One region of the Paenibacillus sp. J22FR83 genome, then DNA from elsewhere that is predicted to be linked to it. Evidence: riboswitches for the same ligand, from Rfam matches in the RefSeq annotation. Region 1 holds a riboswitch; the other holds the start of a gene.
The links. A riboswitch is a leader RNA that binds a small molecule or an ion and turns the genes downstream of it on or off. The one in region 1 is predicted to bind cobalamin.
Positions count from the first base shown of each region.

Region 2: it holds a riboswitch for cobalamin, as region 1 does, so the genes downstream of both, AC58PV_RS31775 (ABC transporter substrate-binding protein) here and AC58PV_RS30180 (DUF4430 domain-containing protein) in region 1, are expected to answer to the same signal.

Region 1 is NZ_JCAUAM010000022.1:111,622-127,158, forward strand. It holds gene AC58PV_RS30180 (DUF4430 domain-containing protein) at 1-5,496, opposite strand, end outside; cobalamin riboswitch at 5,670-5,868, opposite strand; gene AC58PV_RS30185 (hypothetical protein) at 6,003-6,293, opposite strand; gene AC58PV_RS30190 (MBL fold metallo-hydrolase) at 6,591-7,214, opposite strand; gene AC58PV_RS30195 (thioredoxin family protein) at 7,236-7,802, opposite strand; gene uptA (undecaprenyl phosphate transporter UptA) at 7,878-8,477, opposite strand; gene AC58PV_RS30205 (LysR family transcriptional regulator) at 8,829-9,776, opposite strand; gene AC58PV_RS30210 (HPP family protein) at 9,855-10,340, shown strand; gene AC58PV_RS30215 (cupredoxin domain-containing protein) at 10,426-10,872, shown strand; gene AC58PV_RS30220 (response regulator transcription factor) at 11,048-11,728, shown strand; gene AC58PV_RS30225 (sensor histidine kinase) at 11,725-13,104, shown strand; gene AC58PV_RS30230 (MMPL family transporter) at 13,178-15,385, shown strand; gene AC58PV_RS30235 (dehydrogenase) at 15,460-15,537, shown strand, end outside.
Region 2 is NZ_JCAUAM010000026.1:29,564-45,100, reverse strand. It holds gene AC58PV_RS31825 (RluA family pseudouridine synthase) at 1-471, opposite strand, end outside; gene AC58PV_RS31820 (cob(I)yrinic acid a,c-diamide adenosyltransferase) at 468-1,037, opposite strand; gene AC58PV_RS31815 (cobyric acid synthase) at 1,034-2,632, opposite strand; gene cobD (threonine-phosphate decarboxylase CobD) at 2,625-3,731, opposite strand; gene cobS (adenosylcobinamide-GDP ribazoletransferase) at 3,770-4,591, opposite strand; gene cbiB (adenosylcobinamide-phosphate synthase CbiB) at 4,567-5,568, opposite strand; gene cobU (bifunctional adenosylcobinamide kinase/adenosylcobinamide-phosphate guanylyltransferase) at 5,802-6,356, opposite strand; gene cobT (nicotinate-nucleotide--dimethylbenzimidazole phosphoribosyltransferase) at 6,383-7,489, opposite strand; gene AC58PV_RS31785 (ABC transporter ATP-binding protein) at 7,513-8,289, opposite strand; gene AC58PV_RS31780 (FecCD family ABC transporter permease) at 8,295-9,332, opposite strand; gene AC58PV_RS31775 (ABC transporter substrate-binding protein) at 9,332-10,342, opposite strand; cobalamin riboswitch at 10,646-10,798, opposite strand; gene AC58PV_RS31770 (hypothetical protein) at 10,831-11,358, opposite strand; gene AC58PV_RS31765 (aspartyl-phosphate phosphatase Spo0E family protein) at 11,421-11,678, opposite strand; gene AC58PV_RS31760 (aminotransferase class I/II-fold pyridoxal phosphate-dependent enzyme) at 11,756-12,958, opposite strand; gene AC58PV_RS31755 (Lrp/AsnC family transcriptional regulator) at 12,973-13,464, opposite strand; gene cysK (cysteine synthase A) at 13,663-14,583, opposite strand; gene AC58PV_RS31745 (MFS transporter) at 14,645-15,537, opposite strand, start outside.

The DNA.
Region 1 (15,537 bases):
ATAAGTAATCTTTTCTTTACCCTTTGTTGCCTCGATGCCTTCAGCCTCTGTGCCATAAATCTCGATTGGCGTAAACACATTGCCTTCGATAAATCCAACTTGTTGGCCCTTAGCGCCTTTCAGTACAAGGGTTACAGGTCGATCGAATAACACAGACTCATTCGGGTTCCCCATGGCAAAAGCTTGACCAAGCTTGAGCTGTTTCGCAATCTCTTCACTTAAGCCGTTTTTCACTAACTCCTGAAGCGTTGAGTCCTTCGGATCTAAAGTAGTGAGTAGTTCGACATTTACATTCCCTGATTTTAGAACGGTTCCCTTATCGATGGAGAATGAAATGTCACCTTTTACAGCGGAAATCATAGGAATACTGTCTTTGACGTCTGTTAAATTAAGAATGACTTTAGATTTCACATCAGGGATGTTTATTGTGATTAATTCTTTATCTTGCAGTTCTTTTGTAATGTTAATCGGGTAATCTTGTTTAATATCCGTTGGAACATCAATAACTGGTTTCTTATCATTAGAATTAATAATAGGACCGGTTGGTTTTATCGGTTCCAGATCTTCCCCAAGATTAGTTGTATATCGCCATTGAATCGAGTCTCCATTCTTAAGTGAGTACTTATCAGCCCCATAGCCAGGATAAACACCATTAACGTTATACTTCCACCCGCTGCCTGTCCCATGGTCGAACTCACCATCACCATCAATGGATTTTACGTAAATACTGTTATATTTCTCAAATATGTCAGCTATATAGCTTATCCTACGGCTATCAAGTACTCGTTTAAAGATACTCCACACAGTATCCCCTTGCTTCAACTCAACGCTCACTTCTTGAACAACATATCCCTTATTAATAGTTAGTTTATCTACTGAAAAAGTAACCTTGTTTGTTGGAGGAGGAGTTGTCCCGCCGTTATTACCACTATTATTACCACTATCTGGTACCTCAGTTACACTTGAAGTATAAGCAACAAAATCTGTAAAATGTTTCGTTTTAACAATTAAATCATTGCCATTGTCATACGCATATTCATTTTTGCCGCTAGCAGCCCCTGCTGTATCACTAGCAAACTTCTGAATGACACTTGGAACACCATTTTGAATATAGGCCGCTTCCTTGCCTTTCATCCCAGCGAAGGTCACGGTAATGAATTGGTCAAATACTACGCCGATACTGCCGCCGCCAATCGTAATGACCTGATTAACCGAATCCAGTTTCTTCCCGCTTGTAACCAAAGAACTCACATTTTGTTTTACAGCAGCATCATCAGTATTCTTTGAAGTAACCAGCTCCACGGCTAGGGTATCACCGCTTGTTACCTGAGTACCTTGAGGAATAACCATGGTAACATTGCCTTTGACAGCCTTAATTTGTGGCAAGCTGCTGCCAGTAGGTAGACTCACATAAACCTTAGATTGGCTATCATCTGGAATTTGAATAGTTACTTCTTTAGCAGCATCTGTGTGCGAAACTGGAATAATGTAGTCTTGATTTCCTTCTGGAATCTCAATAGTAGGTTGATTATTCCCTATCGGTAATGGAACGTTAGTCGAAGCAAATCCTGCTTGTACCTGCAAGGATATCGTAGTATGAACAACGTTAGGAGCGCTATTTGCTACATAATCAGAAATATCAACCGTATAGTTCCCTGCTGGCAAATGTCCGAAGACTACTGCCCCCAGAGCATCTGTTTTATGAGAACTTACAAGATCGCCTGCAGTCGTGTAAATAGCAACATTGACGCCGGCTGCAACAACAGGAGTTAAGCCAAAATCACTATAGTCCATTTCTGTTTTATTCACGTGAACAGTGAAATTAACATCCTCATAAACCGTGCTTCCTTTAGCTGGTTCGATTGCGATCGAATCAATAGGCATTGTTGCATAATTATTATAAAAAAACACGACTTCATCGGAAGCTTTTAAAATAATCTGATCGCTTGTGCCTTGGTAAGAAGTAAGCCATTTATTCCCTCTATGGATAGCAAAATCCCATGAACCGTAATCTTCATCCCCATAGAAGCTGGAATGTATCCCTGCAATATTTAAATCAAGCGTGCCCCATTTTACTTCTTTCTTTACTTCAACACCTTTAGCAGTAGCTAAAGAATCAAGTGCTTGCAAAGGAGTAGCTGCCGTGACAGTCCCTTCAGCAATCCGGCCTTCTGGCCCCTCAACTCTAATGCTCACAGGTGATGAAGATACCTGATCCAAGCCAGGCAATGGTTTAGTTAAATCATATAATCTTTCATCTTTGCCTTCTTTATATAACTTGTACGCTGCTAATGCTTGGAGAGCCTGTTCTGTCGCCATACCATTGGATCGCATCTCCGTGGAGTGCGAGAAGCTTCCATCCGCTAAACGGAATTGAAATAATTTATCAAGTAGATTTACACCGTTTTTCGTATACTTAGCATTCGTTGGATCGATTTGATTGGACGTAAGAGCAATAATAGCTTGTGATACGCTCTCACTGCTATCCACACCCCAGGAAAGGTAACCGCCGTTTGATTCCTGATGTTGGGACAGCCAATTTATTGTTTTGGTAATCGTATTCGCACTCAACAATGCTTGATTGTCTACGTAAGGTGCAAGTGCTGTTAATACCATCGCCGTAATATCGGGGTCACTCGCCCCACTACTCAAGGCAAAGCCTCCATCTGCATGCTGTCTGGAGATGATTTCATTTATGAGTAATTCTCTGGTCCATGTAGCGTCTTGTGGTACCGAATAATTCTTGGAGTCAAGTGCTAATAATGCGAACACTACGCCGTTAATGCCTTGGTCGGTCACTTTGTTGCTGTTGTACAATTTAGCAATTAAATTGATACCTGAGACATTCGTAGCATCGCCACTCGCAACAGTAATGCCTAGAATTGTACGCTCTAAATCGGTAACTAACGAGAAATCACCTTGGCTATACGTTACGTTGTTTTGCAATTTATGATAGTACGTTTCGGGAAGCTTGTGTCCTGTTCTTGCTAAACCAATGGCAGTCCATTCTGAACTTATGCCACTTGCTTTCGATGTGAAATAATTGGAGGCAGCATCAATGGCAGTCTGAATTTCAACAGGCGATGGATTGCCACCGGAAGGACCGTCTGTACCACCACCAGGTGTTGTTGGATTCTCTAATTCGAAATTATCCGTATAACGCAGAACAATATCCGCATTTTTGGTCAAAATATAACTAGCTATACCTACATTGGGATCAACACCATCAACGGAGTACAACCATCCGCTTTTCGGTCCACCATCGAACTCCCCTAAATCTTTGACTTTCGAAATATAGCTCCCGCCATTACCTTCGTAATGAATCCCGGCCTCAGTTAAGACTTTGAATATTACATAAGCAGCGGTTTTCCCTGACTCCACTTGAATAGTTGTTTTCGGTAAGGAAACATCTTTCCCTACAGCTACCGCACTATGTCCATTTAATGTAAATGAGACTGAAATGGTTTGTTGCTCAGGTGGAGAAGTTGTTGTAACCAAACTCTGAAATGCTGAAGTCAGTTTGGATAGGGCACTAGTAGCGTGATATTGAATTGCATAGTTATTCGCCGCTACTTCTTTGGCAAGCGTCAAACTTTTTTGAAACGCTGACCAACTTACTTCTGTGTAAGTCCCCTGTGTTACATCTTTCAATTCATTGATTTTTAAATTTAGTGCCGTTTTATCTGCAAGTTCAGTAATATCTTCTTCGTAATCATCTGTGTAGACTAACGTAATGATATCCGAGCTCTTTAACACGTAGTCAGCAACACCTACATCAGCAAATTGGCCATTGACTAGGTACATCCAACTGCTTTTCGGCCCACCATCTCCATTTGCCAAACCACCGATACTCGTAATGAAATTGCCACTTGTATTTATAACGTTCAAATGACTCGTTAATTTATTGATCGCATAGGCAGCGGTTTTTCCCTCTTCTACTTGCGTATCCGCCTTGGCTAAGGTAACTGATTTGCCCGCTATGGCGCTATACCCGCTGATGCTAACGGAAACTGTTAGTTGTTGCGGTGTTTCTGGAGGAGCATTGATTTGTAAGCCCTGAACTGCGGCTAGTAAGTCAGATAAGGCGACATCTACTTGATCTTGTAAGGCAGTTGGATTCGCAGAGATCAATTTGGCGGCTGCCAAACTGTTTTGCAACGCTTGCCAGCTTGCGTCCGTATGGTTGCCTTTTTGCATGTTATCAACATGCGTGATCTCCGCATTTAAGGATGATTTATTAACTTCTTCGAGTCCTTTGCGGATGCTTAAATAGTATATTTTCGGTGTATTAAGCCCATCTTGCGCAATAACTCTAACGATTTTGGGCGTTGTCTCACTCAATGTGATTTCTTTATCAATTAGCGTTCCTGTCGTACCGCTTTTATTATTAATAAAGATATTTGAAGCTGTTCCATTAGCCGTTAGTTTAATCTTATCTGCGTTAATGAGAATATCGTTATACTCATACACACCTGCAGTTACGGTAACTTGCTTCGTTGCTGAGGAATCTGCGCCTGTCCCTGACAAAACGATGTTTGAAAGATCTGCAGTTTCACTAACTGAACTATTAGCTGTGACTCTTTGCAAGGAAGTAATTTCAGCGCCGATTTCTCCTAATGCACCACCATCCATTTGGACGGCATTAAACACTCTAACGTAACTTATGCTGTTCAAGCTGACAGGCTTACCTAAGCTGTCAACTGCCCAACTAATATCTATGGGATCACCTTTGGTTGGTGACGTTAAATAAGGATTTACAGGTACATCATAGGGTGCATTGCCGTTGGCATGCGTATCCGGATATCCGAACGCGTTTTTCTTTACATTAATTTTCACACCTGTATAAGTTTGAGACAGATTGTTAAAACCTATCGGTGCACTGGGATAATTAGCTGGTATCGGATAATAGGCATGCTTATGATAAGTGTTAGTATAAACATTCCCACTAACAGATTTATTGTCAGTCCAAGGTATTTTTACACCATTTGCAGTGGTAAATTCGGGTTCAGGATTGGTATATGTAACTTGGTAATCCCAAATCGTACTATCCTCATAATGTTCGGATCCTGCAATGTAATACCATGGGCCTGGATTGCCTGTCCCATCATCCTGTGCAACAGCGACACCTGCCGGTTCTTCATTGCCAGAGAAAGCATTCCCGAACACTGTAAAATCAACCCCATATGGGTTCAGTGAACTATTTTGGATAGGTTCATCAAATTTAAATACGATGCTTCCACCAAATGCTCCCAAAGAAACACCAGCAGACCCAGGCGCATTCGTCCATTTGGCGTTTATATCGCCAGTGCCCCCCCAACCCGCTTCATTCGTGAATTGGCCTGGTGCTGGGAGCCATTCTAGGATTGAACTAGGCCCAGTACTTGCAGCTGCAACTACCTGTTTATTGGTTCCAAATAAGAAACCAAGTGAAGAAAATAAAAGCATAAAAGACATAATAAGTGCAATAACTCGTTTTGGTGCATAACGATAACTCATTTTCCCATTCCTCTTTCCCTTATTAAATTGCATAAAGGGGTACAAAAAAAGCCACCCTCAACTACTAGGGTGACTTCAACTTTAATCAGGACATACATACTTCACACAACACAAATAAGCCTTATGTGAGCAGCATACGCTTAGTAACTAATCCCCACCCCCAAGGAATTAGAAACATCCAATAAATAAAGGCAGGTCTCCTGGCTTATGCGTCATCGCTTCTCTTCGCCTTCCCAATCTCGTAAACAAGACAGTGGCATATGAAAGAGTTACTCTGCAAGTACAGTGGTGGGACCGCGTCGGCTTCTACCGAACTTCCCTTTTAAGCAAGCATCTATATAGTATGCTTACACCCTTATTTAGAACATATGAAATTATCAAAGCAAACTTATGTTACCCCCTTTTAATAGTTTTGTCTACTTAAAACAAAAAAGGCACCCCACCAAGACCTCTGAGCCCGGCGGGATTACCTTTCTTATTACTTGAACAGTAGGTAGGTAATTGGATTAATATTTACAAATGCTGCGCGTAATGATAACTAGCAAAATGAAAAGGACTAGAATGCTAGCAGCTGAATTGTTCTTCGGAGGACAAGCGACTGCTTGCGTATGAACTGGTTTCGGGAAAACAAATTCAGTTTGTTGGTAGGACGCGTGCAGGTGAATATTATTGTGCATCGGTTGTTGCATGATTGGCGCTGGCGCTGGAAGCGGAGTAGGCGTCGGCATTGGCATTGGCATCGGGGTTGGCATTGGCATTGGTTGCATTGGGTAATTCGGAACTTTTACATATTCCATGAGAAGAGCACCTCCTTGGTATTTTCCCTATCGGGACTTGCACAAGCATACGGTTTAACTTAAAGGTTATTGTTTAAGTTGGGTGAATAGCTTACAACATCAGTCTATGGGGGAGCACCTACGTTGCACACGGTAAATACCCAGTTTATAAATAAATTGGGTGGGTGTCATGGGCGAACGAGCATAAGCAGGAAGCTACTTTCACCCCGGGTTAGTCGATCTTTTCGACTATTTCCCCAAGCCCCATCAAACACAAAAAGGGCCGCCCCCACAACAGCGGGAGCAGCCCTTCCATTTTTACACGTATGGATTATTCTCACGTTCAAAGCCAATCGTCGTCTTCGTGCCATGCCCGGAGTAGACGATGACTTCGTCATCCAGCAGGAACAGTTTGTCCTGAATGGAATCCAGCAAGGTATTGTTGTCTCCACCGAGCAAGTCGGTACGACCAACAGATAGTTTAAACAACACATCACCGCTGAACAGGTGATTGTCATACAAGAAGCTCACACTGCCTGGTGAGTGGCCAGGCGTATGGAATACCTTGAGCTTAATGCCAAGGAACTCCAGCACTTGCCCCTCATCCAGAGCGAATTCCGCTGGATCCGTTACAATCGGAGCGCCGAGATCAGGCCAGCGTGCGGAGCCGTTCTTCTTCGGATTCGTCAGCCAATCGGCTTCCAGGTCATGAATATACACCGGACAGCCCTTGAGCTTACGAATCTCGTCAACGCCGCCGATGTGATCGAAATGCGCATGCGTCAGCAAGATCGCCACGATATCCATGTCGGCAATTTTCTTAATCAGCGACTTCGGATTCATACCGGGATCGATAATAATGCCTTGATTCGTCTCTGGATTCGACAGTAAGTACGCATTTGTCTGAACCGGACCCAGAACGAAGGATTGAATGTTGATCATCGTGATGCCACCTTCACCTTTTTAGAACGATTCGATCAATGAACGAAGTTCCTTCACAATAACAGCATGGTATCCGTTACCTTCGCCATATTGACGACCCATTTCGGCTCTGGCTACTTGAATTTTTTCGTTATAATCAGCCGCATCGCGATCTGGATTATCTTTCTTGAATTGTGTCATAACCGCTTGCACGTTCTTCGGACGAGGTCCCCAGTGTCCAAGCGAGAAGCCGCCAGTATCCGTGAATACGACGATTGGAATCCCACGTCCGCCGCCTGTCAGGAACTGGTCAATCACATCATAGTTTTGTTCAATAATCAGCACTTCCGTAGGAACGCCGCTATCTTCCAAAGCCTTGAAAACGACAGGAACGTTGCGAACTACATCGCCACACCAGTCAGCAGCAATAATCAAGCAGCGAAGATCATCGCGATTATTCAGGGACTCGAAATATTCTTTATCCTCTTCATTGTCCCAGGCAAAACCATCGTAATACGCCAAAAATTGCTCTTTATTTTTCTCCATACTCTCGATAAACTGTTTCGGCTTCAGGCCCGTACCTAACTTACTAGCAAGATTTGCACCCATCGTTATCATCCTCCCAGGATCATCCTATTTCTCACTCATTGTAACAAAAGCAAACGAATCCGCCAAATCTACTTGCTAGACTTTCGTTTTTCTTTTGAGATAAAATTGATAGCCCGCATACAGAATCGTCAGCACGACCGCAGCGATAATTAATGGTTTAATATAAGGCCCTGCGTATTCGCCGATCGTCTCCCAATTGTCCTTCAGCTTCATGCCTAGATAAATATACAAGAACGAGTAAGGAACTAACGCTAATCCCGTGTACAAAGTGAACTTGCCTAATGGCATTTTGGCCATTCCACCTGGCAGCGAGATCGCATGACGTACGATTGGAATAAATCTCGCTGTAAAAATCATCCCTGTACCATACCGGTTAAACCAGCTTTCCGCTACATCGATATGATGCTTACTGATCAGCAGGTATTTGCCATATCTCTCTAGAAAAGGTCTGCCCCCGTAGCGTCCGATCCAGTACAAAACAACCTGAGCCAACGTCCCCCCAACGACCGCGCACACCATGCCGCCCACGAAGTTAATTTGACCTTTGGATACGAGATACCCTGCGTAGGCTAACAGCAATTCGTTCGGAATGACTTCCAACATGAGTCCAAGGAAAATCCCCCAGTACCCCAGGCCTTCCAAATATACCAAAACATTTTGAATCAACTCATGCATACGTAACCCTCTCTTCGCTTCGCTTTCCATTACATTTGCTACTTAGCTGGAAAACATACATTTAATTGGACCGATAGGATCAAAAGAAAGAGAATAACTGGATTTTATCCATCTAAAATCGCCCATTCTTCTCAAAATCACCTAAACTCAGCCAAATAACTGGATATTTTCCATGTATGCTACTTTTTCATTGGTAATCCTCATAATTAGCTGTAGTTTTTCCTGTTAAAAGCCTAGGAGGAGGCGCCATACTTCCCTATGAGGTATGAGATCGAATCTAACCTGAACATGCTGCCTTATTCTAAACCCTGAATTTTCTAATCTCACCCACATTCTATCATAGACAGGCCGCTATCCTCTACTTGTATGCAACTCATCGTTGAAATACGCCAATATGTGCAATTTGCATGCTTCCACGGGTGCGCTGAGCTCTTTGCCTACGCGATGAATCAGCCCGTGTTCTAACGGAATCGCTGGCTCCGACTCAACACGAAGCAGCTTACCCGCTTCAAGCTCCTTCTGCACCGAAGTGACAGGCAGCAAGGAAAGGCCCATGCCGCACATCATCGTCTGTTTGAGCATTTCCGTGCTGTCGAAGGCCATTTCGGTAAACGTAGCGAGCCCTTTGTCCGCTAGTACCTGAGAAGCCAAAGATTGATAAATGCAGCGGCTGCCGAAGCCGATGACCTGTGTCTGCGCGATCGCTTCCCAGCCCTCCAGCCCGATGCGCTTCACGAGTGACGGAGCCCCGACCCACACCAATTCATCCGCGAGCAGCGGGATAAAAGTGAGATTGCGCACCTTGGGATCGCGCGGCACAATGCCTAAATCCACGCGGTATGCCGATACCTCCTGGATAATGTCGCGTTGAAAGCCCGTTTCCAGCTGCAGCTGGATCTGTGGAAACCGCTCGAACAACGTAGGCAGCATCATCGGCAGATGCGGTACGCAGAATGATTCCAGCGCACGCAGGCGCACTACGCCCTTGGGTTCCTGCAAGCCCATCAGCTTCTCCTGCAGAGATTCGCCCAACTGCAAGAATCGGTAAGCGAACGGCGCCACCTCGCGACCCGCCGCTGTCAATTCAACCCCGCGCGGCAACCGCGTGAAAAGCGCCTGTCCCAGGGTTTGCTCCAACTGCAGAATATGCGTCGTAACCGTGGACTGCACATAACCAAGCTTAAGTGCCGCTTTGCTGAAGCTCTTCTCCTCCATCACCGTAACGAAGGTTTTCATGCTTCTGCCATCCATCTGTTCCAACATGAGCAACACACCACCCATCGAATTATCGAATATCAACTATCGAAATCATTCGTTATTCAAATATCTCCTCTGATGATACCATCAGAGATATCACAATGAAAAGAGGCAGACCCTATGTTCACTCGTCTTCGACCGCACTTCTCTCCCTTGTTCATAAAGCTCGCCCCCGGCATCGGCGGCTTCCTCGCCATCCTGCTGTGCAGCTTGCTCGGCGACCTCGCCAGCGTCTCGCTGCTGATGGCACCCTTCGGCGCCTCCTGCGTCATCGCCTTCGCGCTCCCGCAGAGCCCGCTCGCCCAGCCCCGCAGCCTTATCGGCGGCCACGTGCTAAGCACGCTCGTCGGGCTCTGCGCCCTCACCGCGTTCGGCGTGCACGCGTGGAGCCTCGCTCTCGCGGTCGGTGCCGCCATCACGCTCATGCAGCTGACACGCACGCTGCATCCGCCTGCAGGCGCCGACCCGCTGCTCGTGATGCTCACGGGAGCCGGCTGGAGCTTTCTGCTCACGCCGGTGCTGCTCGGCGCAGCGCTGATCGTGCTCGTTGCCTACGGGTATCACCGGGCAACTCGTGTCCACCACTACCCCACGCAGTGGTGGTGACTCACTCATCACTCGCAATTCCCATTCATGCGCTGACAAGCCCCCGCATAAGATGTACAAGACCCTTGTACAGGAGGCGGACCCTATGTCCCGAGTATGGATTATCAAACGCAAACATGTTCTTCAGCTTGCAGCCGCACTTCTTCTCCTTCTCATTGGATGGCTGTATGTCAATCGAGATACCGTCCTGCCAACCTTAGCGGAACCTACGTCTGAACGTACGATCCACATGGTTGTTGGGGAATTCAAGTCCACTACCGCTGATGGCAAAACCATCGAAGCCTATCGCTGGGACCCTGGTTCCGTCGACGTGAGAAAAGGCGAGCGTATCAAGCTCAGCATCCTTGGCGTCAATGGGGAGAGCCACCCCTTCCTCATAGAGGGACTCAATATCTCCGGTGAGATCAAAAAAGGCAAAGAAACCATCGTTCATTTTACCGCCAATCAAGCTGGCACCTATCGCCTCATCTGCATGACACATACGGACATGGCACATAACGGGCCCATGATTGGCTATATTGAAGTTCATTAAGTTCCTTTATCAAATTTTGTTCATCAAAGTAGTTTCACCGAAGCCTTATGTCCTCCTTCTCTCACCTCGAATCGTCATCTGACGTCGGCTTGAGATCAGAAGTGGCATTAAGGTTTCTTTTCGTTTACACTGAGGCCAAGCTCAATTGATTCCTAATGAAGAAGGTGCCTCCCCTGTGAAAACACATGTACTCGTCGTCGATGACGATGCCCATATTCGCGAACTGATGCGCTTCCTTTTTTCCAAAGAAGGGTATGCGGTCTTCGAAGCAAGTGATGGTGAACAAGCCTCAAAACTGCTGGAAACGGAACAAATCCACCTAGCCGTCGTTGATGTGATGATGCCTCTGCGTGACGGCTTGGAACTGTGCGCGGAAATCCGCGAACACTACGATATTCCTGTTCTTCTTGTGACCGCCAAAGGAGACATGGAGGATAAAGAAAAGGGCTTTGCCTCCGGCACCGATGATTACCTGGTAAAACCATTCGAGCCGAAGGAACTGCTTTTCCGAGCCCGCGCTTTATTGCGGCGATACCAACTCGTTTCCTCGGAGATGATTACACTTGGCCACACGGTCATTAATCGCAGGAGCTATGAAGTCACGATCGCAGGTGAAACCCTGCTGTTACCGCTCAAAGAGTTTCAGCTGCTCGCTCAATTAGCAAGTCATCCTGGGCGCATTTTCACGCGTGAGCAACTGATTCACATGCTTTGGGGCACAGATTATGAAGGTGACAGCCGAACCATCGATGTTCATATCAAGCGACTGCGGGAGCGTTTTTATGACAAAACAAGTGACTTTATGATTACGACGGTGAGGGGACTTGGTTACAAGCTTGAGGTGACGGAAGGGTGAAAACCTTATATTTTCGCATCGTTGTTACGTTTATTCTGATCGCTATGGTCAGCTCCGTGCTCGCACTCTTTCTATCGAATTGGTATTATCTAGCGAAATTAAGGGATCAGAACGAGGAGCAGATTTGGAAAATCACAACGGAAATCAGCGAGCTGTACATGGAAATGCCAAGTGTAGCACCCGCTTCCTACTTCACTCATATTGCCAATATGGGATTCCAATTGTATGTCGTTGATGACCAAATGGCGGGGACCTTCTATGGAACACCGTATAAACATACGCAGTTCGATCCGGAGCAAGTCAAACACGTTCTAGCAGGTGAAACGTACCGCGGGATGCTGCAGGAGCGTCATTTTCTCATGGTTATCGGGTATTTTGAGGATAGCCTGCGCAACAGTATCGGCATCCCCCTGCAGGTGCAAGGGAAAACATATGCCTTATTTGTACGACCTAATCTTGAACAGCAAATCGGTGGCGTGCGCGTCCTGATGGCTTTTTTGCTGGGACTTACGTTCCTTTTCAGCATCGTCCTTATTATTCTTCTCTCCCAATTTATCGTGAAGCCTGTCACCAGATTACGAGAAGCCACAAGGCGAATCGTTGGCGGAAGCTACGATATGAAGATGGACGTTTCCCGGCAGGATGAAATTGGGGAGCTAGCGCGGGATTTCACCTACATGGCGCAATCGCTCAAACAGGTAGAAGCTATGCGGCAGGAATTCGTGGGCAATGTCTCCCATGAAATTCAGTCTCCATTAACTTCGATTCAGGGCTTCGCCCAATCTATCCTGGATCAGACGACCTCCGAGGAGGAGAAGGAGCGCTATCTTCATATCATTTTAGACGAAAGCCGTAGATTGTCCTCTCTCAGCAAACAGCTTTTAACCCTAGCCTCGTTAGACAAAGAAAGTCATGTAGTGAAACGCACCAGGTACCGGCTGGATGAACAAATCCGCCAAATTCTCATTCTTACCGAGTGGCAATGGTCGGAGAAAACGCTCGACATCGAACTAGACTTACCTGAAACTGATGTCTCCGCCGACCACCAATTACTGCATCAGGTTTGGCTGAATCTCATTACGAATGGCATCAAATACGCTCGCCCACAGGACACGTTACACCTTGCGATTCAGTCATCAGAGACATGGGTCACCGTCGTCGTAAGCGACACAGGGATTGGCATGTCGGAGGCGGATTTGCCTCATATTTTCACCCGCTTCTACAAAGCGGATCGCTCCCGAAACCGCGCTAGTGCGGGCACGGGCCTTGGTCTATCGATTGTTCAGAAAATCATCGAGCTGCACGGGGGCAGCATCCATGTGCAGAGTGAGCTCGGCAAAGGTACGACTTTCACCGTTCGACTGCCCCGAATGTAATCTCCCATTCATCATCCGTTCATATTCCTCTCCTACTATGTGAATTAGATTTAGGAGAGGGGAATGAACCTGCATGAAACATGCGTTATCACGTCTTGCCCAGTTCGTTAGCAGTGCCAAAGGCGCCAAAATCGTACTCATTAGCTGGCTAGCTGCCATACTTTTATTAAGCGCATTAGCGCCATCCTCCAAAGAAGTTGCCCTAAGCGGCGGTGAAGGCAGCCTAGCTGGCCATACCCTGTCTGAACAAGCTAAACAGGTATTACAAGAAGCCTATCCTTCCCAAGACGGCTTAACCGCCCTCCTCGTGTTCCATGCCGAGCAACCCATTACGGATGCTGAGCGGGGGGCTATAACGAGCATCAGTTCGTGGCTAGCCTCTGATCAGAAACCACCTTACGTCACGAGTTCGCTACCTTTTCATCACATGCCCGCCGCGCAGCAGGAGCTCTTATTTTCCACAGATCGAACAACGCTCTTGTTAACGCTCTCCCTACAGAAGGATCTGGCATCAGGTCCTGTCTACGATACGCTTGAACTCATTCGTCATAGGTCAGAGCAGCAAGGCCTAGGGTCGATGAAGCTTGACATCACAGGTCCTGCGGGTATCTCATCGGATACCATCATGCTCTTCAAGAAAGCCGATTTCGTGTTAATGCTCGCCACACTTGGGATTATTCTCATCATTTTAATCGTCATCTATCGCTCCCCGCTGCTGGCTTTGTTACCCTTAGTGATTGCAGGCATGGTGTATGCGGTTGTCGATAGAGTCATCGGTTTAGCGGGCAAAATGGGCTGGATATTCGTCGAGAAGCAGTCCCTCTCCATCATGATGATCTTACTTTTCGCTGTGCTGACGGACTACTGCTTATTTATCATTACGCGCTACCGTGTCGCCCTGCGGTCAACGGATTCCAAGTACGATGCGATGTCGAAAGCCTTCTCCAACGTAGCAGAACCGATTTTCTTCAGCGGCGGCACCGTGCTTATCGCTATGCTCACATTATTCGCAGCTGTGTTCAAGCCCTATCATAACTTTGCACCAGTCTTCTCCATTGCGATGTTGGTTATTCTGCTTGGTGGACTGACGCTAATTCCTGCCCTGTTTGCTTTGATTGGGCGCAAAGCATTCTGGCCGTTTATTCCACGTGAGGATGCGGCGCTAGTGGAAGAGGAGCCTCGCGGTTTCTGGGCTTGGATCAGCACTCGCGTTACCGCAAAGCCACGGATAACCGCGCTTGTGCTCATTCTCGTATTGGTGGCACCTGCGCTATCCACACTAAGTATGCGCTACTCGTTTAATCTCATGAAATCCTTTCCCTCCGATATTTCTTCCAGACAAGGCTTTGACACGTTGGAAGCACAGTTTCCACCAGGGGAATTAGCGCCTGTTACGGTTCTTATGGACTCCAAGAAGGAAATCGTTTGGGATGAGACCTTTATTGGCAAAATGAACACATTGACTGGACTTATCCGTGAGCACGAGGGGATTGGTTCATTTACACCAGGGATTGATCAAGCTGAGTTAACGCCTGGCAATGCGAATTTACCGAAGCATACGGTGAAATTTCAGCTAATTCTGAAGATGAATCCCTATGATCAAGCTGCGCTTGAGGTGATCTCTGACTTACGTAAGGATAGTGCTGCCGTGCTTGAGCAGAGCGGCTTTGAACCTAGCCAGTTCACCCTTCATTACGCAGGCCAAACAGCTGAGCAGCTTGATGTCCGTACAATGAATAAGCGGGATACGCTAGTCATTTTCTCGCTCATTACGTTATTGATTACCGTTATGCTGATCTGGCAAGCACGATCCATTCGATTGGCGCTTACCATGATGGCCACCATGCTGCTGTCCTACGCTGCTACGATGGGGATTGTGTGGAGTGTGTTTCATTTTGGGTTTGGACATGATGCCTTCAGTTATCGTCTACCTATGTACACCTTTATCTTCCTCATCTCGTTAGGTGTGGACTATAACATCATTCTAGTCTCACGGGTGCAAGAGGAAGCACAGCGTCATCCTTGGCGAGTAGCCGTGCAGCGCGGTGCGGCATTGACTGGCGGTGTCATCTCGTCGGCTGGCATCGTGCTAGCAGCGACCTTCTGCGTCTTAATGACGCAGCCTTTGCAGGAGCTGCTGCTGTTTGGGTTCGCCATGGCAGCAGGCATTCTCATCGACACCTTCCTTGTTCGAGGCATGTTGCTTCCGGCATTGATGACTGGGATGGGGCCGCGTGTGGCAAAGGCGGAGCATACACCTACTCCACGAACTTGGGCGTAATAGATTCTTGTCTTGAGTCGCTCTCCGCCCTCTCTGTGCATACACATAACAGAGAGAGGAGTGTCGATCCCTGTATGGTGTATCAGAAACAAAATGAACGACATAAACAGCAACTTCCCAACGCTCGTGCCATTCGGAGAGCATGTAACAAA
Region 2 (15,537 bases), on a different contig from region 1:
AATTTGCTGATGAACATAGGGGGTTTTGGCAATTGCTAGAACCCCCGAAGTTTCTTGATCCAGTCGATGCACCGGACGGAAGCGGCACGTAATCCCTGCTTGCTGCCAATGGTACACAACACCATTCGCAATGGTATTCATGAAATGACCATGCGTTGGATGGACGATGATCCCTGCATCCTTAGCGAGAATGAGCAAATGTTCATCCTCGTGAAGAATATGCAGTGGAAGATCTTGAGGCAGTATATCCTCTGATTGTTCTTCTTCCATCCGAATTTCGACACGGTCGCCAGCTTTTACTTTGATATTGATGTATTGCCTTTCCCCGTTCACCGTAATCCCACGCTCGGTAAGCTTGATGCGGGATAACAATTTCCGTGAGACCATCAATCTTTTTTGCAGCACCGTCTTGAGAATGAAGCCTTCTTCCTCTGACGGAACAATGTATACTAATGGTTCATAGTAGCTCATGATTTACGTTTAAACACCTCAGCACTGCGTATATATTCTACATCAGCAATTCCCTCACGGAAGTTCGCAGTGCGAGCAATTGTGAAGAAAAGGTCCGACAGCCGGTTCAAATATCGGCGAACTTCGGGATTGATTTCCTGCGTGCGTGCGAGTGTAACGACAAGACGTTCGGCTCTGCGGCACACCGTACGGCAAACATGCAATGTAGAAGATACCGTCCCGCCTCCAGGCAAAATAAAGCGCGTAATATCCGGCGTCTCTGCATCGTATTTATCAATCAAAGCTTCTAGCCCATCCACCATGTCTGCCGTTACTTTGTAGGGGCGCAAATCCTGCTTCAGAAGTGCAAGATCTCCACCGCAGTCAAACAATTCATGCTGAATCTGCAGCAAATCCGGCAATAAATCTGGGTATTTCTGCGGATCCATGAAGCTCATCGCTTGGCCTAGAAAACTATTCAACTCATCTGTCGTGCCATAGGCCTCGACGCGATCGTCATCTTTGTCCACACGACCACCAATCACTCCGGTTTGGCCAGCATCTCCAGTACGCGTATATATTTTCATCTCAGAATCCCTCCCGCCCTCGTAGAATGCTTTACTTCCATCATCTCATAAATTCGCTTCATATCCAAGTGAGCTCGTACATGCTCAGCTAATCGATCAAACGCAGCTTCTCGGCGCTCCTTATAACGAAGTCCTTGTGCAATTGGAGCTAAACCTTTAGCTAATCGAATTTTATTTAACCAAACTCTACGGAAATCATCATTATGCAAAATACCATGAATATACGTTCCCCACACACGCCCGTCTAGCGACGCTGCTCCGTCAGGATGCAGGGAAGTTCCAACAGATTCTCCTAAATCTGTGCTTAATTGAGGAGAGATTTGGAAAGGTGCTACGATTTCATGGATATAGTGCGTCCTGCCCATATGAATTTCATAACCTTCAATAACAGCGTTAGTTTCACCAAGTGTGCTGACACCTTGAACCCTTACTGTTCGTTTATCTGGTGTGAACACTGTTTCTGTCGGAAGCAGCCCTAAGCCTTCTAGCTCAGCATGTGTCGATTCGTACCCACCAGGATCTGAAAGTGTAACGCCAAGCATCTGATAACCCGCACAGATACCAACAATCCAACCTTTTTCCTCTTGAGCAAAAGAAATAAGCCTCTCAGCTAAGCCAGATTCCTTCAGGTAACATAAGTCTTCCATCGTATTCTTGCTCCCTGGAAGCAAAACAACGTCAGGCTTCCCCCAGTCAGATATCGAATCCATGTATCGGAAATGAACATCGTCTTCTTCTTGCAGCGGATCGAAATCCGTGAAGTTCGAAAGACGGGGCAAACGAATGACAGCAACGTCCAATTGATTAGCTTGTTTACCTTGGCTGTTCGGTGACCTTCTAGTTTGGGCACGTTTGGAATCGAGTGATGCCGAGTCTTCGTCCTCAATACCCAACTGCTGCAAGTAGGGAATGACGCCAAGAACAGGCTTCCCTGTCCGCTCTTCCAGCCAATCCAAACCTGGCTTCAAGAGACTGACATCGCCACGGAATTTATTAATAATGAATCCTTTTACGCGATCTCTTTCCTCTGGAGTCAAGATTTCAAGCGTACCTACAATCGAAGCAAAAACACCGCCACGATCAATATCGGCAACGAGCAGCACCGGTGAATCTGCCCAGCCAGCCAGACGCATATTGACGATGTCGCGATCCTTCAGATTGACCTCCGCTGGACTTCCCGCCCCTTCCAGAACGACAATGTCATGCTCGCTGCGCAGACGTTCTAAAGCATCTTTCACAATCGTTTCCGCTTGTGGCAAATAAGATTCCCTATACGTCCTTGCATCCAAATCTGCATACGGTTTACCATGAACAACAACTTGCGCAACCATGTCTTGCTTGGGCTTGAGCAGAATGGGATTCATATCCGTCGTCGCGACGATTCGGCAAGCATCTGCTTGCACGCCCTGTGCTCTGCCTATTTCTTTGCCATCGAAAGTAATGTAAGAATTGAGTGACATATTTTGCGATTTGAAGGGCGCTGTCTGCCAGCCGTCCCCTACGAAAATACGGCATAAAGCTGCCGTAAGAATACTTTTGCCCACATCGGAAGCTGTACCTTGAATCATGAGAACCGCTGACTGGGAATTACGCATGACCTCCACCCCCGCTCTTCCTTAAATCGTTCATCATTTGGCTTAAGGCTTGCACTAAACGCTCGTTGTCCTCGCGAAGCCGAATAGCTATACGACAATATCGTTCGTTCAGTCCTTCAAATAAGGATGCATCCCGAATCAGAATCCCTTGATGACCCATATAGTGTTGCGCCTGTTTAACCGTAATTCCGCTTGCGACGGGGAATAAAAACAGCAGGAAATTCACATCACTCGGAACTACTTCCAAGCCCAAATGTCGCAGCTGTTCCACCAACCAAGGCTTCTCAACACGCAACCATTCTCTCGTAGACTGCTCAAAACCGTGATCATCCAACACCGCAACCCCCATAAGCTGTGCGAGGTAATTCACACTCCACTGAACCTGCTGCTGGCGCAGTTGCTGGATGAGATCAGGATGAGCCACCATAAAGCCTAAACGAATGCCAGGAATGGAATAAAATTTCGTCATCGAACGGATCACGATCAGATTAGCGCTTGTTGATGCCAGCTTCAGAAGTGAATGTTCTGATTCCTGGGGAACAAAATCCATAAAAGCCTCATCCAGCACAAGCTTGCGCTGACTCTGCAGCAGATTGCTTAAGACGTTATGAGGAATTAGCTTGCCTGTCGGATTATTAGGATGCCCGAGGAAAAATAAATCGACATCTGGCAGCGCTGCTTCAACATCCGGCCATTGTAGTTCGAACAGATGCTGAGGGCTTAATGGGATGTTGGTTAGCCTTCCTCCCGTTTTGTGAACCGCTTCCTCGTACTCGCTAAAAGACGGCCTAGCAAGTCCAGTCCTACTTGGTTGTACTACACGGATGATCAAATCGATCAGCTCGGCAGCACCATTTCCTACTAAAATACTCTCAGGATCAATCTCGTATTTCTGAGCTAGCTTTCGGCGAAGCTCACGCACAGCAGGATCTGGATATTTGACGATATCTTGCCAGCTTGCTGCTAGAATTTCCTTTACTACCTCAGGTGGTCCAAGCGGATTCATATTTGAGCTGTAGTCCAGGAAGAGCTCCTTCGGCCGACCCCAAGCTTCCTCCGCTGACCAGAGATCCCCTCCGTGTCCATAACGCTCTAACATCAATCTCATTCCTTTCCTAAAAAGATGACAAACTCTCCCTAACTACCCAGGAAGATGATGACGGCTAGTAACAGCACACTCTCCAGGAGCTCATTTAAAGCACCGTATGTATCTCCTGTAAGTCCACCAAGCTTGGAGGAGATGTAAGCGGCAATTCCGCTTCCAACTAGCGTTGTGATAGTCATAAAGCCTAGAACCATGCTCCAGCTCGGTAGCGGAGTTAGGTTTGCAGTACTAATACAAAGCGTAGTTGTTAATAGGGCTACTACTAGGGATACTGTGACATGCTTGCTGTTAACGCCACGGAACAGACTTCCTAATCCCGAAGTCGGTCTTGCATAAGGCCACATTCGTATAGCTGCAACCATAAACCAACGACTCCAGATCGGCACGATCGCTATTAGAATAAGCAGACTTCCTTGTCCCCCTGCATGATTGGTATCCAGCATGGTATAGAGCAAGGAAAATTTTAACAATAAATGTAGAACACACACGATAACGCCCATCGCACCAACACGGCTATCCTTCATAATCTCAAGCATTTGCTCGCGTGGACGATGACTGAGAATGCCATCTGCGGTATCCATGAGACCATCTAGATGCAGTCCGCCTGTGAGCGTGACCCAGATCGTTAAGAGCAGGATGGCTGCCGGCATGCTTGGCAGCACGTGAGAGAGCCCTTCTCCAGCTAACAGGAGAAGCAGTCCGATCACGGAGCCAACCAATGGGTAAAATATAGAGCTGCGCTGAAACACACGCTCGGTATAATCAATCTGCACAGGAATCGGCAGACGCGTCAGGAATTGAAAGGCTGCCAGACAGGCTCGCAGCCAGTCTAATAAAGTATGAGTGCGACGCACAAGAGTCCTCCCATCACTACATAACTGGCGCCGTAGAGCATACTCACGGCGTTCACAATGTCTCGCTGCGTTCGCGGACGCAGCGGCCATCCCAGGCGGGCGCGCTCACTCGCCGCGCCGCCATAGACGTTCAGCCCGCCAAGCTCGATCCCGAGTGCTCCGGCTACCGCCGACTCCGGGATCCCGCTGTTCGGGCTGGGGTGTAGATGCGCGAAGCGGCGGATCGCCGCCGCCGCGCGCTTCGCTGAGAGGCCCGGCTTCGCCAGGGCCACGAGGATCAGCAGGATCCCGGTGATCCGCGCCGGGATCCAGTTCAGGGCGTCGTCCCAGCGGGCCGACGCGGTGCCGAAATGACGGTATCTGTCATTTCGGTACCCGACCATCGAATCCAGCGTATTCGATGCACGGTAGAGCATCGCCAGCGGCGCACCGCCGATGAGCGCATAGAACAAGGGCGCGATGACCGCGTCCACGATGTTCTCCGCGACCGTCTCCACGACGGCTCGCGTGAGCTCCTCCTCGTGGAGCGCATCCGTATCCCGGCCAACGATGTAGCCGGTATACTTGCGAGCATCCGCGAGATCGCCCTTGCGCAGCGGATTGTAAACCAAATACGCGGCGTCCTTTAGGCCTTTGATCGCAACTGTCGTGGAGATAAGCCAGGTTGAGACTGCATACCCTAGCCAAGGATGAATATCATTGGCGAAGTGTACGAGCACAAGTACCACACTAAAGCTCAGTGTGATTGTGGAAAGCGTAAGTATGACGCCTTTCATGCGCAACCGATTTCGATGCCGATCAACTAGGGCAGCCGTTGTCGCCATTTCCCTAGGATGCAGTCTATCTTCTACCCAACGGATCCAGCGTCCAATAAGTATGACGGGATGCGTGGGCCACTTCGGATCACCAATCAGCCAGTCTAGTGCTATTGCAGCAGCCGTCATCCAGACGATTTCCTGCCATGTATATATCCACATAAGAGCTTCACCATTCCGTACTTACTTGTCTTTGGGAGTAACTTCTCTCGAAGTCCTTCGAGGATGTGCGGCCACGTTTTAGATATCGTTTTTATCGCAACTCTAAAATCGGACTACTCACGCTTTTACGCACGAAATCCCCGATTTAGATCGGAAATATCGTACTACACTCACCACCAGTTTCTTGCACTCCCATCTATACGAAACCCAAACCACGCAAACATATCCATTCCTTACATATAAGCTCTGCTTTTTAATTCGATCGGGATACCGACCGTAACCAGGAAAACCTCCTGACATACTTCAGCGACACGTTGATTCATCCGTCCAGCCAAATCTCTGAATTGACGGCCAAGCGGATATTCCGGCACAATCCCGTCACCAACTTCATTCGTAACGAAGATGAGTTGTCCACAGTAGGAGGACACGACATTCACAAGCTCGTCAATTTGGTTGGATACGAGTTGAGGTGCATCGCTCTCCTGTTCATAGTAGAGCAGCCAGTTCGTCAGCCATAGGGTTAGGCAGTCGACTAACACCACTGCACCCTCGCTGCTTTCTTGAAGCTGCGTGAGACAGTCTTTCAGCGCATACGGCTCCTCTCGGGTTTCCCAAGGGAATCCCGATTGCAGCCTTTGCTGCTGGTGAAGCCCAACCCGCTCCCTCATTTCCTCATCGTAGATGTGGGAGGTCGCGATATAAATCCCCTGCTTGCCGCGATGCATCGCTAGCTTCTCTGCGAAGGAGCTCTTGCCGCTGCGCGCTCCGCCCGTTACCAGAACCGCCATCGCGTTCCCCTCCGTCTCTCTGTCTGTTACTCCCTCGAAACGCCTGCGCTTTCGAAGGTCGCCATTTCTTTCATGATCTTGCCTGCGGCATCGATCAAGTTGAACGCAAGCACAGCGCCTGTGCCTTCGCCAAGTCGCATATCCATTTGCAGCATCGCTGCGAGGCCAACCGACTCGAGCACCTTCTTGTGTCCCTGCTCCTGCGATAAGTGCGAGGCGAGCATGTAGGACGCGCTCAGCGGAGCTAATCGGCTCGCCACGAGCGCTGCGGTCGACGAGATGAAGCCGTCGACAACGACCGGGCAGCGATGCTTCGCTGCCCCCAGGATCACCCCAACAAGTCCGGCGATCTCCAATCCGCCGACCTTACTCAACACTTCAAGCGCATACTCACCGCTTGAGCCTTCTCCCGCACTTGCACTCGCACTCGCCCCCACTTTCACCCCACGCCCGTGCAACCCATTCACTCTTAGCGCTCTATTCACAACCGATTGCTTATGCAGCCAAGTCGCATCATCAATCCCCGTACCACGGCCTACAGCTAGGCCAGTATCTATGCCTGTCAACGCACACACAATCGCTGCGCTCGCCGTCGTATTGCCAATTCCCATTTCGCCCGTAGCGAAAAGCCGGTACCCTTTTGCCACCAAATCATCAACAATTTCACTGCCTGCTAGAATCGCTTGGGTCGTCTCTTCCAAGGTTAGAGCCGCTTCCTTTGCCATGTTGCGCGTGCCTTTTCTAACTTTGCGAGCAACGAGATTGGGATGCTCCAAATCAGCATTGACCCCCATATCCACACAAACCACATCGGCTCCGGCATGTCTAGCAAGGACATTAACTGCAGCACCGCCATACAAGAAATTGAGTACCATTTGCGGTGTCACAGCCGCTGGGAAGGCACTGATGCCTTCCTCACATACACCATGGTCACCAGCCATGACAATAACTGCTCTTTTTTCAAAAGCCGGTATCACTTCACCTGTAATCCCTGCGACTTGGCGAGCAATATCCTCAAGCTTTCCCAAGCTTCCTTGCGGTTTCGTCAATTGGTCCAAATGATCATTAGCTTGACGAGCAGACGCTTGATTAACGGGTTCAATCCTATCTATCAACTGTTGTAGAGTGTTCATTATCTCCATCCTCCGAACCCAATTTATTTCCCAGGTTGTAACAAAATTTGCGGTACTTCACTAACCGGATGCTTCAGCACAATCGGCTCTGTTCCGTATACGTCAGCTATTTGTGTACTCGTAATAATTTCTGCCGGTGTTCCGATTGCGACGACTCGTCCTTCATGAACGATCATCAATCTCGTGCAATACTGCGCTGCCAGATTCAGGTCATGTAAAACCGCAATCACCGTCAATTCCGACTCCTGCTGCCAAGAACGAATGTAATCCATCATCTGTATCTGATATCCAATATCAAGAAAAGTTGTCGGCTCATCGAGCATGAGCAAGCTTGGTTGCTGTGCCATCACTTTGGCTAGTGCAACGCGTTGACGTTCTCCACCACTCAGACGCTCAATCGTTCGATCAACGAGCCCGTCTAACTCAAGCTTTGTAATAATGGCATCAATAAGACCCTCTGATTCCGCCGAATCTTCTCCAAGCCAATTTTGGAACGGATAGCGCCCCATCTCCACGACTTCACGAACCGTGAAGCCAACCGGGGGCAAAGCATCTTGCTGAAGGACCGCGAGCCATTTAGCAAGCTCTTTGCGCGAATACGAAGATATCGGGTTTCCGTTTACACGCACTTTCCCATGCATCACAGGATCCATGCCTGAGAGAAGTCGAAGCAGGGTAGATTTGCCGCTGCCATTTGGACCAATGATCCCAAAAAACTCTCCCTGCCCAACCTCAAAGCTCATATTATTCAGCACTTGTTGCTCTCGAAAGCTCTGATAAAGCCCCTCGACTCCAATCATCGTAATCAACCTCTCAACGTTTTCTTATCTTTATGGAGTAGATAGGCAAAAAATGGCGCACCCAGAAACGCCGTAACCACGCCGAGAGGAATTTCCGTAGGACTCAGGATTGTTCGGGCCAATGTATCTGCCCATAACACATAAATCCCGCCTCCGATCGCCGATAAAGGAATAATTAAGCGATAATCCGGCCCCACCAACAGCCGTACTAAATGCGGCACAATTAATCCTACAAAGCCAATAACCCCCGCCACAGACACAGCCGCCGCCGTGATCAAAGTGGAAGCAATCAATACGATCAGTTTCGTACGCTCGACATGAACTCCGAGATGCGCAGCTTGGCGCTCTCCTAGTACCAGTAGATTCAACGATCTCGCATAGCTTAGCAGAATCACGATCCCTATTACGAGATAGGGTAAAATCATATACGTATATGACCATCCGCGCATCGATAGACTACCCATTAGCCAGAAAAGAATTTCATTAATCGTTTGATTCGATATCGCGACTAGAAACGATACAAACGCACCTAAAAATGCTTGCATGACAACACCGGATAGGATCAACGTTTCCATCTTCAACTTCCCATCAATCATGGCCAGCCTCAAGACTAAGAATAAGGAAATAAGGCCAGTTGCGAAAGCTACAATAGGGATCGACCATTGCCCGAACCAGGCGAATTGCAGCCCGAAATAAATAAGAAATGCTGCACCAACAGATGCTCCTGAAGATACACCGAGAGAGTAGGGGTCGGCTAGCGGATTGCGCAAAACGCCTTGAAATCCAGCGCCAGCTATGGAAAGTACGGCTCCTACAAGTATACCTAATAACAAGCGAGGGATTCTTACTTTATTGATGATCTGTTCCGAAGATTGCGGCCAGTTCACTTCAATGTGACTACCTATCCAAGGAAGATGCTTCGCCAGTATCCCCACAATATGTGTAATAGGGAGTTGAGCCGACCCAATGGATAAACTCACCACAATAGAAAGAAGAAGGAGTATAACTCCCACTCCTCCCCCAAGCATTAATTTTCTTTTCATTATTTCACCAATTCAGGATAGATTCCTTTCGCTATTTCCAGCAGCCCCTCCGTCAATCTAGGACCCGGACGGCTTACGGAATTCTGGTCAAGACCGACCACGCGTTTATTTTTCACCGCATCAATGGCATCCCAGCCTCCGCGTGAACGAATAATTTCCTCTAGCGGCTTTTTACTTTTAAAATCGACAATACCATTGGCGAATAAGATGACATTCGGATTTTGCTGAATGATCTTCTCTTCACTGATCTCATACCAGCCAGCTTTATCCGCAGCCACGTTAATCCCCCCAGATAGGGTAATCAACTCATCCATGAACACGCCGCTTCCCACGGTCCAACCTGGTGCAAACTCGATGTATACTTTTTTCTTGTTCTCCTGCTTCACGTCTTTCACGGCATCAACAACCTTCTGACGATCCGCTTTCATTTTGGCAACGACTTTTTCGGCTTGTTCTTGATGATCCGTAATTTGTCCGAATGTAAGAATATTGTTCATAGCATCATCTAACGTTTTGGGATCAACTTTGAATACGTTAATATTCACCTTACGTAGGTTCTCAACAGTTGTAGCATCCATGGAAACACCCGTGAAGACAACATTCGCATTCGTAGCTATGACAGCCTCCGTGTTTGGCTTCGTAATGCTGCCTAGCTTGGGCTTCGATTTGGCGCTATCTGGATAATCATCAAAATCCGACACTCCGACAATATTTGCTTCGAGTCCAATCGCAAACAGCGTTTCTGTCTCTGATGGTGACACGGAAGCAATTCGCTCTGGCGCTTTGTCGAATGTGAACTCTTTACCTGTCGCATCTTTGACTTTCAACGGATAGGTCGTTTTCTTCGCAGTTACTGGAGCTGCCGATGCTACTGGAGCCTTCGTCCCCGCACCACCTAATTTCGATGGATCTGTAATTTCCGTTTCCTTCTTCGCACATGCAGCTAACGAAATCGCGGTAGCAACCGCTAATGTAAGAATAAGTCCTCTTTTGAAATTGCTCTGTTTCATCACTTAAACCCTCTTTTCATTATTTTGGCTCTATAGCCAAGGGAGAATAACTGGATTTTCTACATCTAATTTTACTCAACATGTACCATTTGACGATTTTCACCTGAAATAACAGGAGATAATCCAGTTAATCATTCCCACTTGGCCAAGAGCCCTGTGGTTGGCGCCGAAGCGTGTGTTCACTTTCCAAATAAAAAATCCCCTTTGTTCACTAGGAACGAAGGAGACGATAAATCGCGGTATTGGGCAGCTCACATTCAATCGCTGCTTCCTGATTTAACGCGATCCTTTTCCTCGAAGGATGTTGTATCGGCACGATAGGCAGGTATCCTGACTCTCCAGACTTTCGCAAGACTGAATTACAGTGGCGGGACCGTGCCGGATTTGAACCGGCTTCCCCTTAACTAGTAAGGTTCCAATTGGAAATCTACTAGTACCTATAGTTGCATATTATACGTTCAAGCTATTTGTCGATTCAAGTTGCGCTCTTATTTCTGTGCAATAATTTGGAGAACTTTCATAGCCTCGTCCATTTTCGGAGCATTCTGAGGAATGAAAGCGAATAATCCTTTACCTTCAAAGCCTTGTTCTTTCATCCATTTATTCCCATTAAGTGGAATGCCATACAAGTGCTTCTCCGCGGCCTTACCTTCTTCTTTGATCTCGATAACCCCATCTGGATAATCCTTAGGATTGATGACGTTATCCAATGAGACAAATCCCGCCTGATTGCTCAAACCTTTGAACTGTTCTTCTCCCAAGATGAAGATGCCATTACCACCAGCAGCAAGCTCAACAATCATTTTTTCCAATGAAAAAATTGGAGATGTATTCAGCTTCACAGTAGGAACTTCGCCTACCTTGGATTTCAAAGATACTTCCAATTTCTCCGCTGCTTCACTCGGAAACCCGTTAGGTCCCATCATAAATACGGATACATCTGCCTTCGGTCCGCCACAAGCTGTAAGCATCAAAATCATTCCCAGCATAACAACGAATAACCATTTTGCTTTCATGTGTATGTAATTCCCTCCGTCAATACTCTCTCTTTGTCGGTAGTCGTCAGAAAAGTCGGTTTTCACCGACTTTTCTTTCCTGCTGTCATATATTCGTTTATTTTGTGGTCCAACATCGTACTTAGTTCAACAACCGCATCAGATGTCATTTCTTGACCTTCCATGACCATCTGTTCCATTTTACGCCTCAACGAATGAATCTCTTCTTCAAGTAGAGCTAGGGAATTTTGCTTCTTGGCATTTCTGGTCAGCCAGCGCTGTCCGAAATCTTGCTCTCGAATTTGAAATTGCTTCTGAAAGTTAGTAAGCTGATATTCCATAAAAGCCACGCTCATCCCTCCTTACTCTTAGAATACCAGTTTTCGTCTCCTATGAACATATGAATTTATAAAGAATATTATAATTTCCTCAAGAAATTACCGATTCTCTCTAAGGCTTCATTCAGTTGGGAAACACTATAAGCGTAAGAGCATCGTAGAAAGCCTTCGCCACCTAATCCAAACACATCGCCCGGCACAGCTGCAACCTTAGATTCGTACAATAAACGTTGCGCGAATTCATCAGATGTTAATCCTGTAGCCACGATACTTGGGAACGCATAGAAAGCACCTTGCGGTTCATGACATTCTAGTCCGACTTCACGGAAGCCTTTGACAATCAATCTTCTCCGTTGATTATAGGACTCAATCATCCGATCTTTCTCTTCCAGTCCATTCGTCAACGCTTCATGTGCAGCGACTTGCCCCATAACTGGTGCGCACATCACCGTGTATTGGTGAATTTTAGTCATAGCGGAAATCAACTCTCTGTGACCACAAGCATACCCCATCCGCCATCCAGTCATTGCGAAAGCTTTAGAGAATCCACTAACAAGGATCGTCCGATCCTGCATCCCAGGCACTGCTGCGAAGCTCACGTGTTTCTGACCGTACGTCAATTCTGCATAAATTTCATCGGAAATAACGATCAGATCATGCTCTTCTACAACTTTAGCAATCGGCAGCCAATCTTCGTAGCTCATGATACCGCCCGTTGGATTGCTTGGGTAGCACAGAATGAGAACTTTGGAACGTGGCGTAATCGCATCGCGAAGTGCCTTTTCAGTCAGCTTGAATTGGTCCTTCGCAAATGTTTCGATCCCCACTGGCACACCACCACTTATAGCCGTGATTGGTGAGTACGAAATATAACAAGGCTCAGGAATTAGAATCTCATCCCCAGGTGTAATCAGGGAACGCAGCGCTAAATCAATAGCTTCACTGCCGCCTACCGTGACGAGCACCTCGTTCGTAGGCTCATATTTCACTTTAAAAGAAGTATACAAATAGTTCGCAATCGCTTCGCGAAGCTCAGGAATACCGGAGTTTGGCGTATATTTCGTTCTGCCCCGCTCCAATGAATGTACAGCAGCTTCACGAACGTGCCATGGTGTCGAAAAGTCAGGTTCACCAACGCCCAAGGAGATAATGTCCTCTTTACTATTGCTTACGAGATCAAAAAACTTCCGAATCCCCGACGGCTTCATTTCACGCACCGCAGGAGCCAGATAGTCTTTCATTGATTTTTTGCTAGATTGCATTGTAGTCTCATCCTTAATCATAGCGCTACCTCTCCTTATGGTGAAACAAGCATACGGTGATCATCTTCCTGATCTTCGAAAATAATGCCGTCTTGTTTATATTTTTTCAAAATAAAATTCGTTTTCGTAGAAAGCACACGGTCGATGGGCGATAACTTGTTGGAAACAAATGAAGCCACCTGTTTAAGTGAGTTCCCTTCAATCTCCACGAGCAAATCATACGCGCCTGACATGAGATAAACCGATTTGACTTCCGGATATAAGTAGATCCGTTCCGCAATCGCATCAAACCCGCGTCCGCGTTCCGGTGTAATTTGAACTTCAATCAGGGCGGTAACCTTTTCGTCAGCTACTTTACTCCAGTTTACGACTGTCGCATATTTGACGATGACCTTATCCGCTTCCATCTCGCTTATCGCTCGCGCAACTTCGGCCTCCGCCGTTCCTAACATGGTGGCGATCAGATCCGCGCTCCTGCGGGCGTCTTCCTTTAGTAAATCGAGAATTTTAAGCTTCAAAGTATCCATGGTTAAACCTACCTTTCTGAGATATGTTTCATTCATCCATTCATCTTACAATGAATTGCTGTCCTAATTCAATTGTTGATCGTGAAAGAATGGCAGAATATTTAACTATATTCGAAAATTCCACTTTGACGGCATAATAAAAAGCCACTGGATAACCATCCAAGCAGCTCATACGTCTAAATTCACCTCATACAAGGTTTAAAACAAATCCATACTTAAATATCGCTCACCTGTATCTGGCGCAATACATAGTACTCGTTTCCCTGCTCCGAGCTTTCTTGCCACCTGCATGCCCGTCCATACGGAGGCCCCAGCCGAAGGACCGACAAGAATACCTTCCTTGCTTGCCAAATCCTTCATCGTTTGGATGGCATCCTCATCCGCCACTTGCACAATCTCATCGTAGACACTTGTGTTCAGAATGGCTGGTACGAAGCCAGGACTTGTCCCTACTAGCTTGTGCGGACCAGGGCTTCCACCAGAGAGGACAGGTGACCCTTTCGGCTCTACCACATAAATTTGGATATTTGGCAAATGTTCACGGAGTACCTCCCCCGTTCCCGTAATCGTACCTCCTGTACCCGAGGTTGCAACGAATGCATCTAACCGCCCCTCCATCTGTTGTAAAATTTCAGGAGCTGTCGTCACTCGGTGAATACTTGGATTCGCCGGGTTCTCAAACTGCTGCGGGATAAAGCTGCCAGGTATTTGATCCCTTAGCTCCACAGCCTTCGCAATGGCACCAGGCATCCGCAGCGCGGCTGGAGTTAGAACGACTTCGGCGCCGTAGGCTTTCAGGATATTAATGCGTTCCTTGCTCATGTTATCTGGCATAATCAAAATGGCCTTATATCCCTTGGCCGCTGCGTTCATCGCAAGTCCTATTCCCGTATTTCCGCTAGTCGGTTCAATAATCGTGGCTCCTGGCTTAAGTTGCCCTGACTTCTCCGCCTGATCGATAAGATTCCAAGCAGCTCGGTCCTTCACGCTTCCGCTCGGATTGAAATACTCCAATTTCACATACAGCTCCGCTGCTTCCGGCTCCAACAAGCGATTTACCCGCACCGCGGGGGTATCTCCAATCAGTTCTGTGATGCTATTCACCATTTTTGGCGGCATTGTGCCCCCTCCTCATCTCATACTCATGTATTCACATTTTCATGCGGAAACCTAACCTTTGTCAAGACTTGGCTGCAGGCAACTGGTTTCTGATGAATACCCATGAGAAGAAAGTTGAGCTTCCGATGACGAGTAATAACACATTGATGACTAACGGCTCTTTACTCCATGAAATGACACATATGAATAGAAGTACGCCGCACACACGCCCTACATTCAACGATAACTCACGCAGAACAATGTACTCTTCCCGTTGTTTGGCACTTTCATCATCGGATCCAATCAAATCAAACACTGCGGACACCATTGGAATCGAGTACATTGGGAAAAAGAGTGCAGAACCAATTCCGAATATCAGCAAGGTGCCGAACGACATTTTCCAGAAAAATGGCAATATCACAAGAACAACCATCACTGATCCAATAAACATACTCCTTTTACGAAAAGAAGGACGAATGAAGCGCCCTGTTGCCCAGAAGCTAACTAACGCTACGGATGAAGTAATTAGAGCGAAATTACCTAAACTTGCTTCACTTGACGTCGATATGTACACAAGCAACCCAATCATGAAGCCAAACACACCCTCACGCACGCCCTGAAAAAGTAAAGCTAGACTCACTCTCTTCCATGGCGTTTGAGGTTGCCTAAGAATTCGTAGAGGCAACAGCCATTCGTAGGTGCCACTCAATTTCCTCTTCTTCAGAAAAAAACTAATAACAACGCCCAATAGAAATATCCCTAGCGAGATGGAGAAAATAAGGCGGTATCCTGCTCCATCCCCCAATGTAACGATGAGCAGACCAGAAATCCAAGGAGCAATGATGCCAGCACCTGCGCCTAATAGGCCAACCCAACCGTTAAAACGATCTCGATTATCCGGATCTGTCACCTCAAAGTAAACGACGTTGAACGCTATCCAGAACAGACCTACAGAAATCCCTTGGACCATACCCA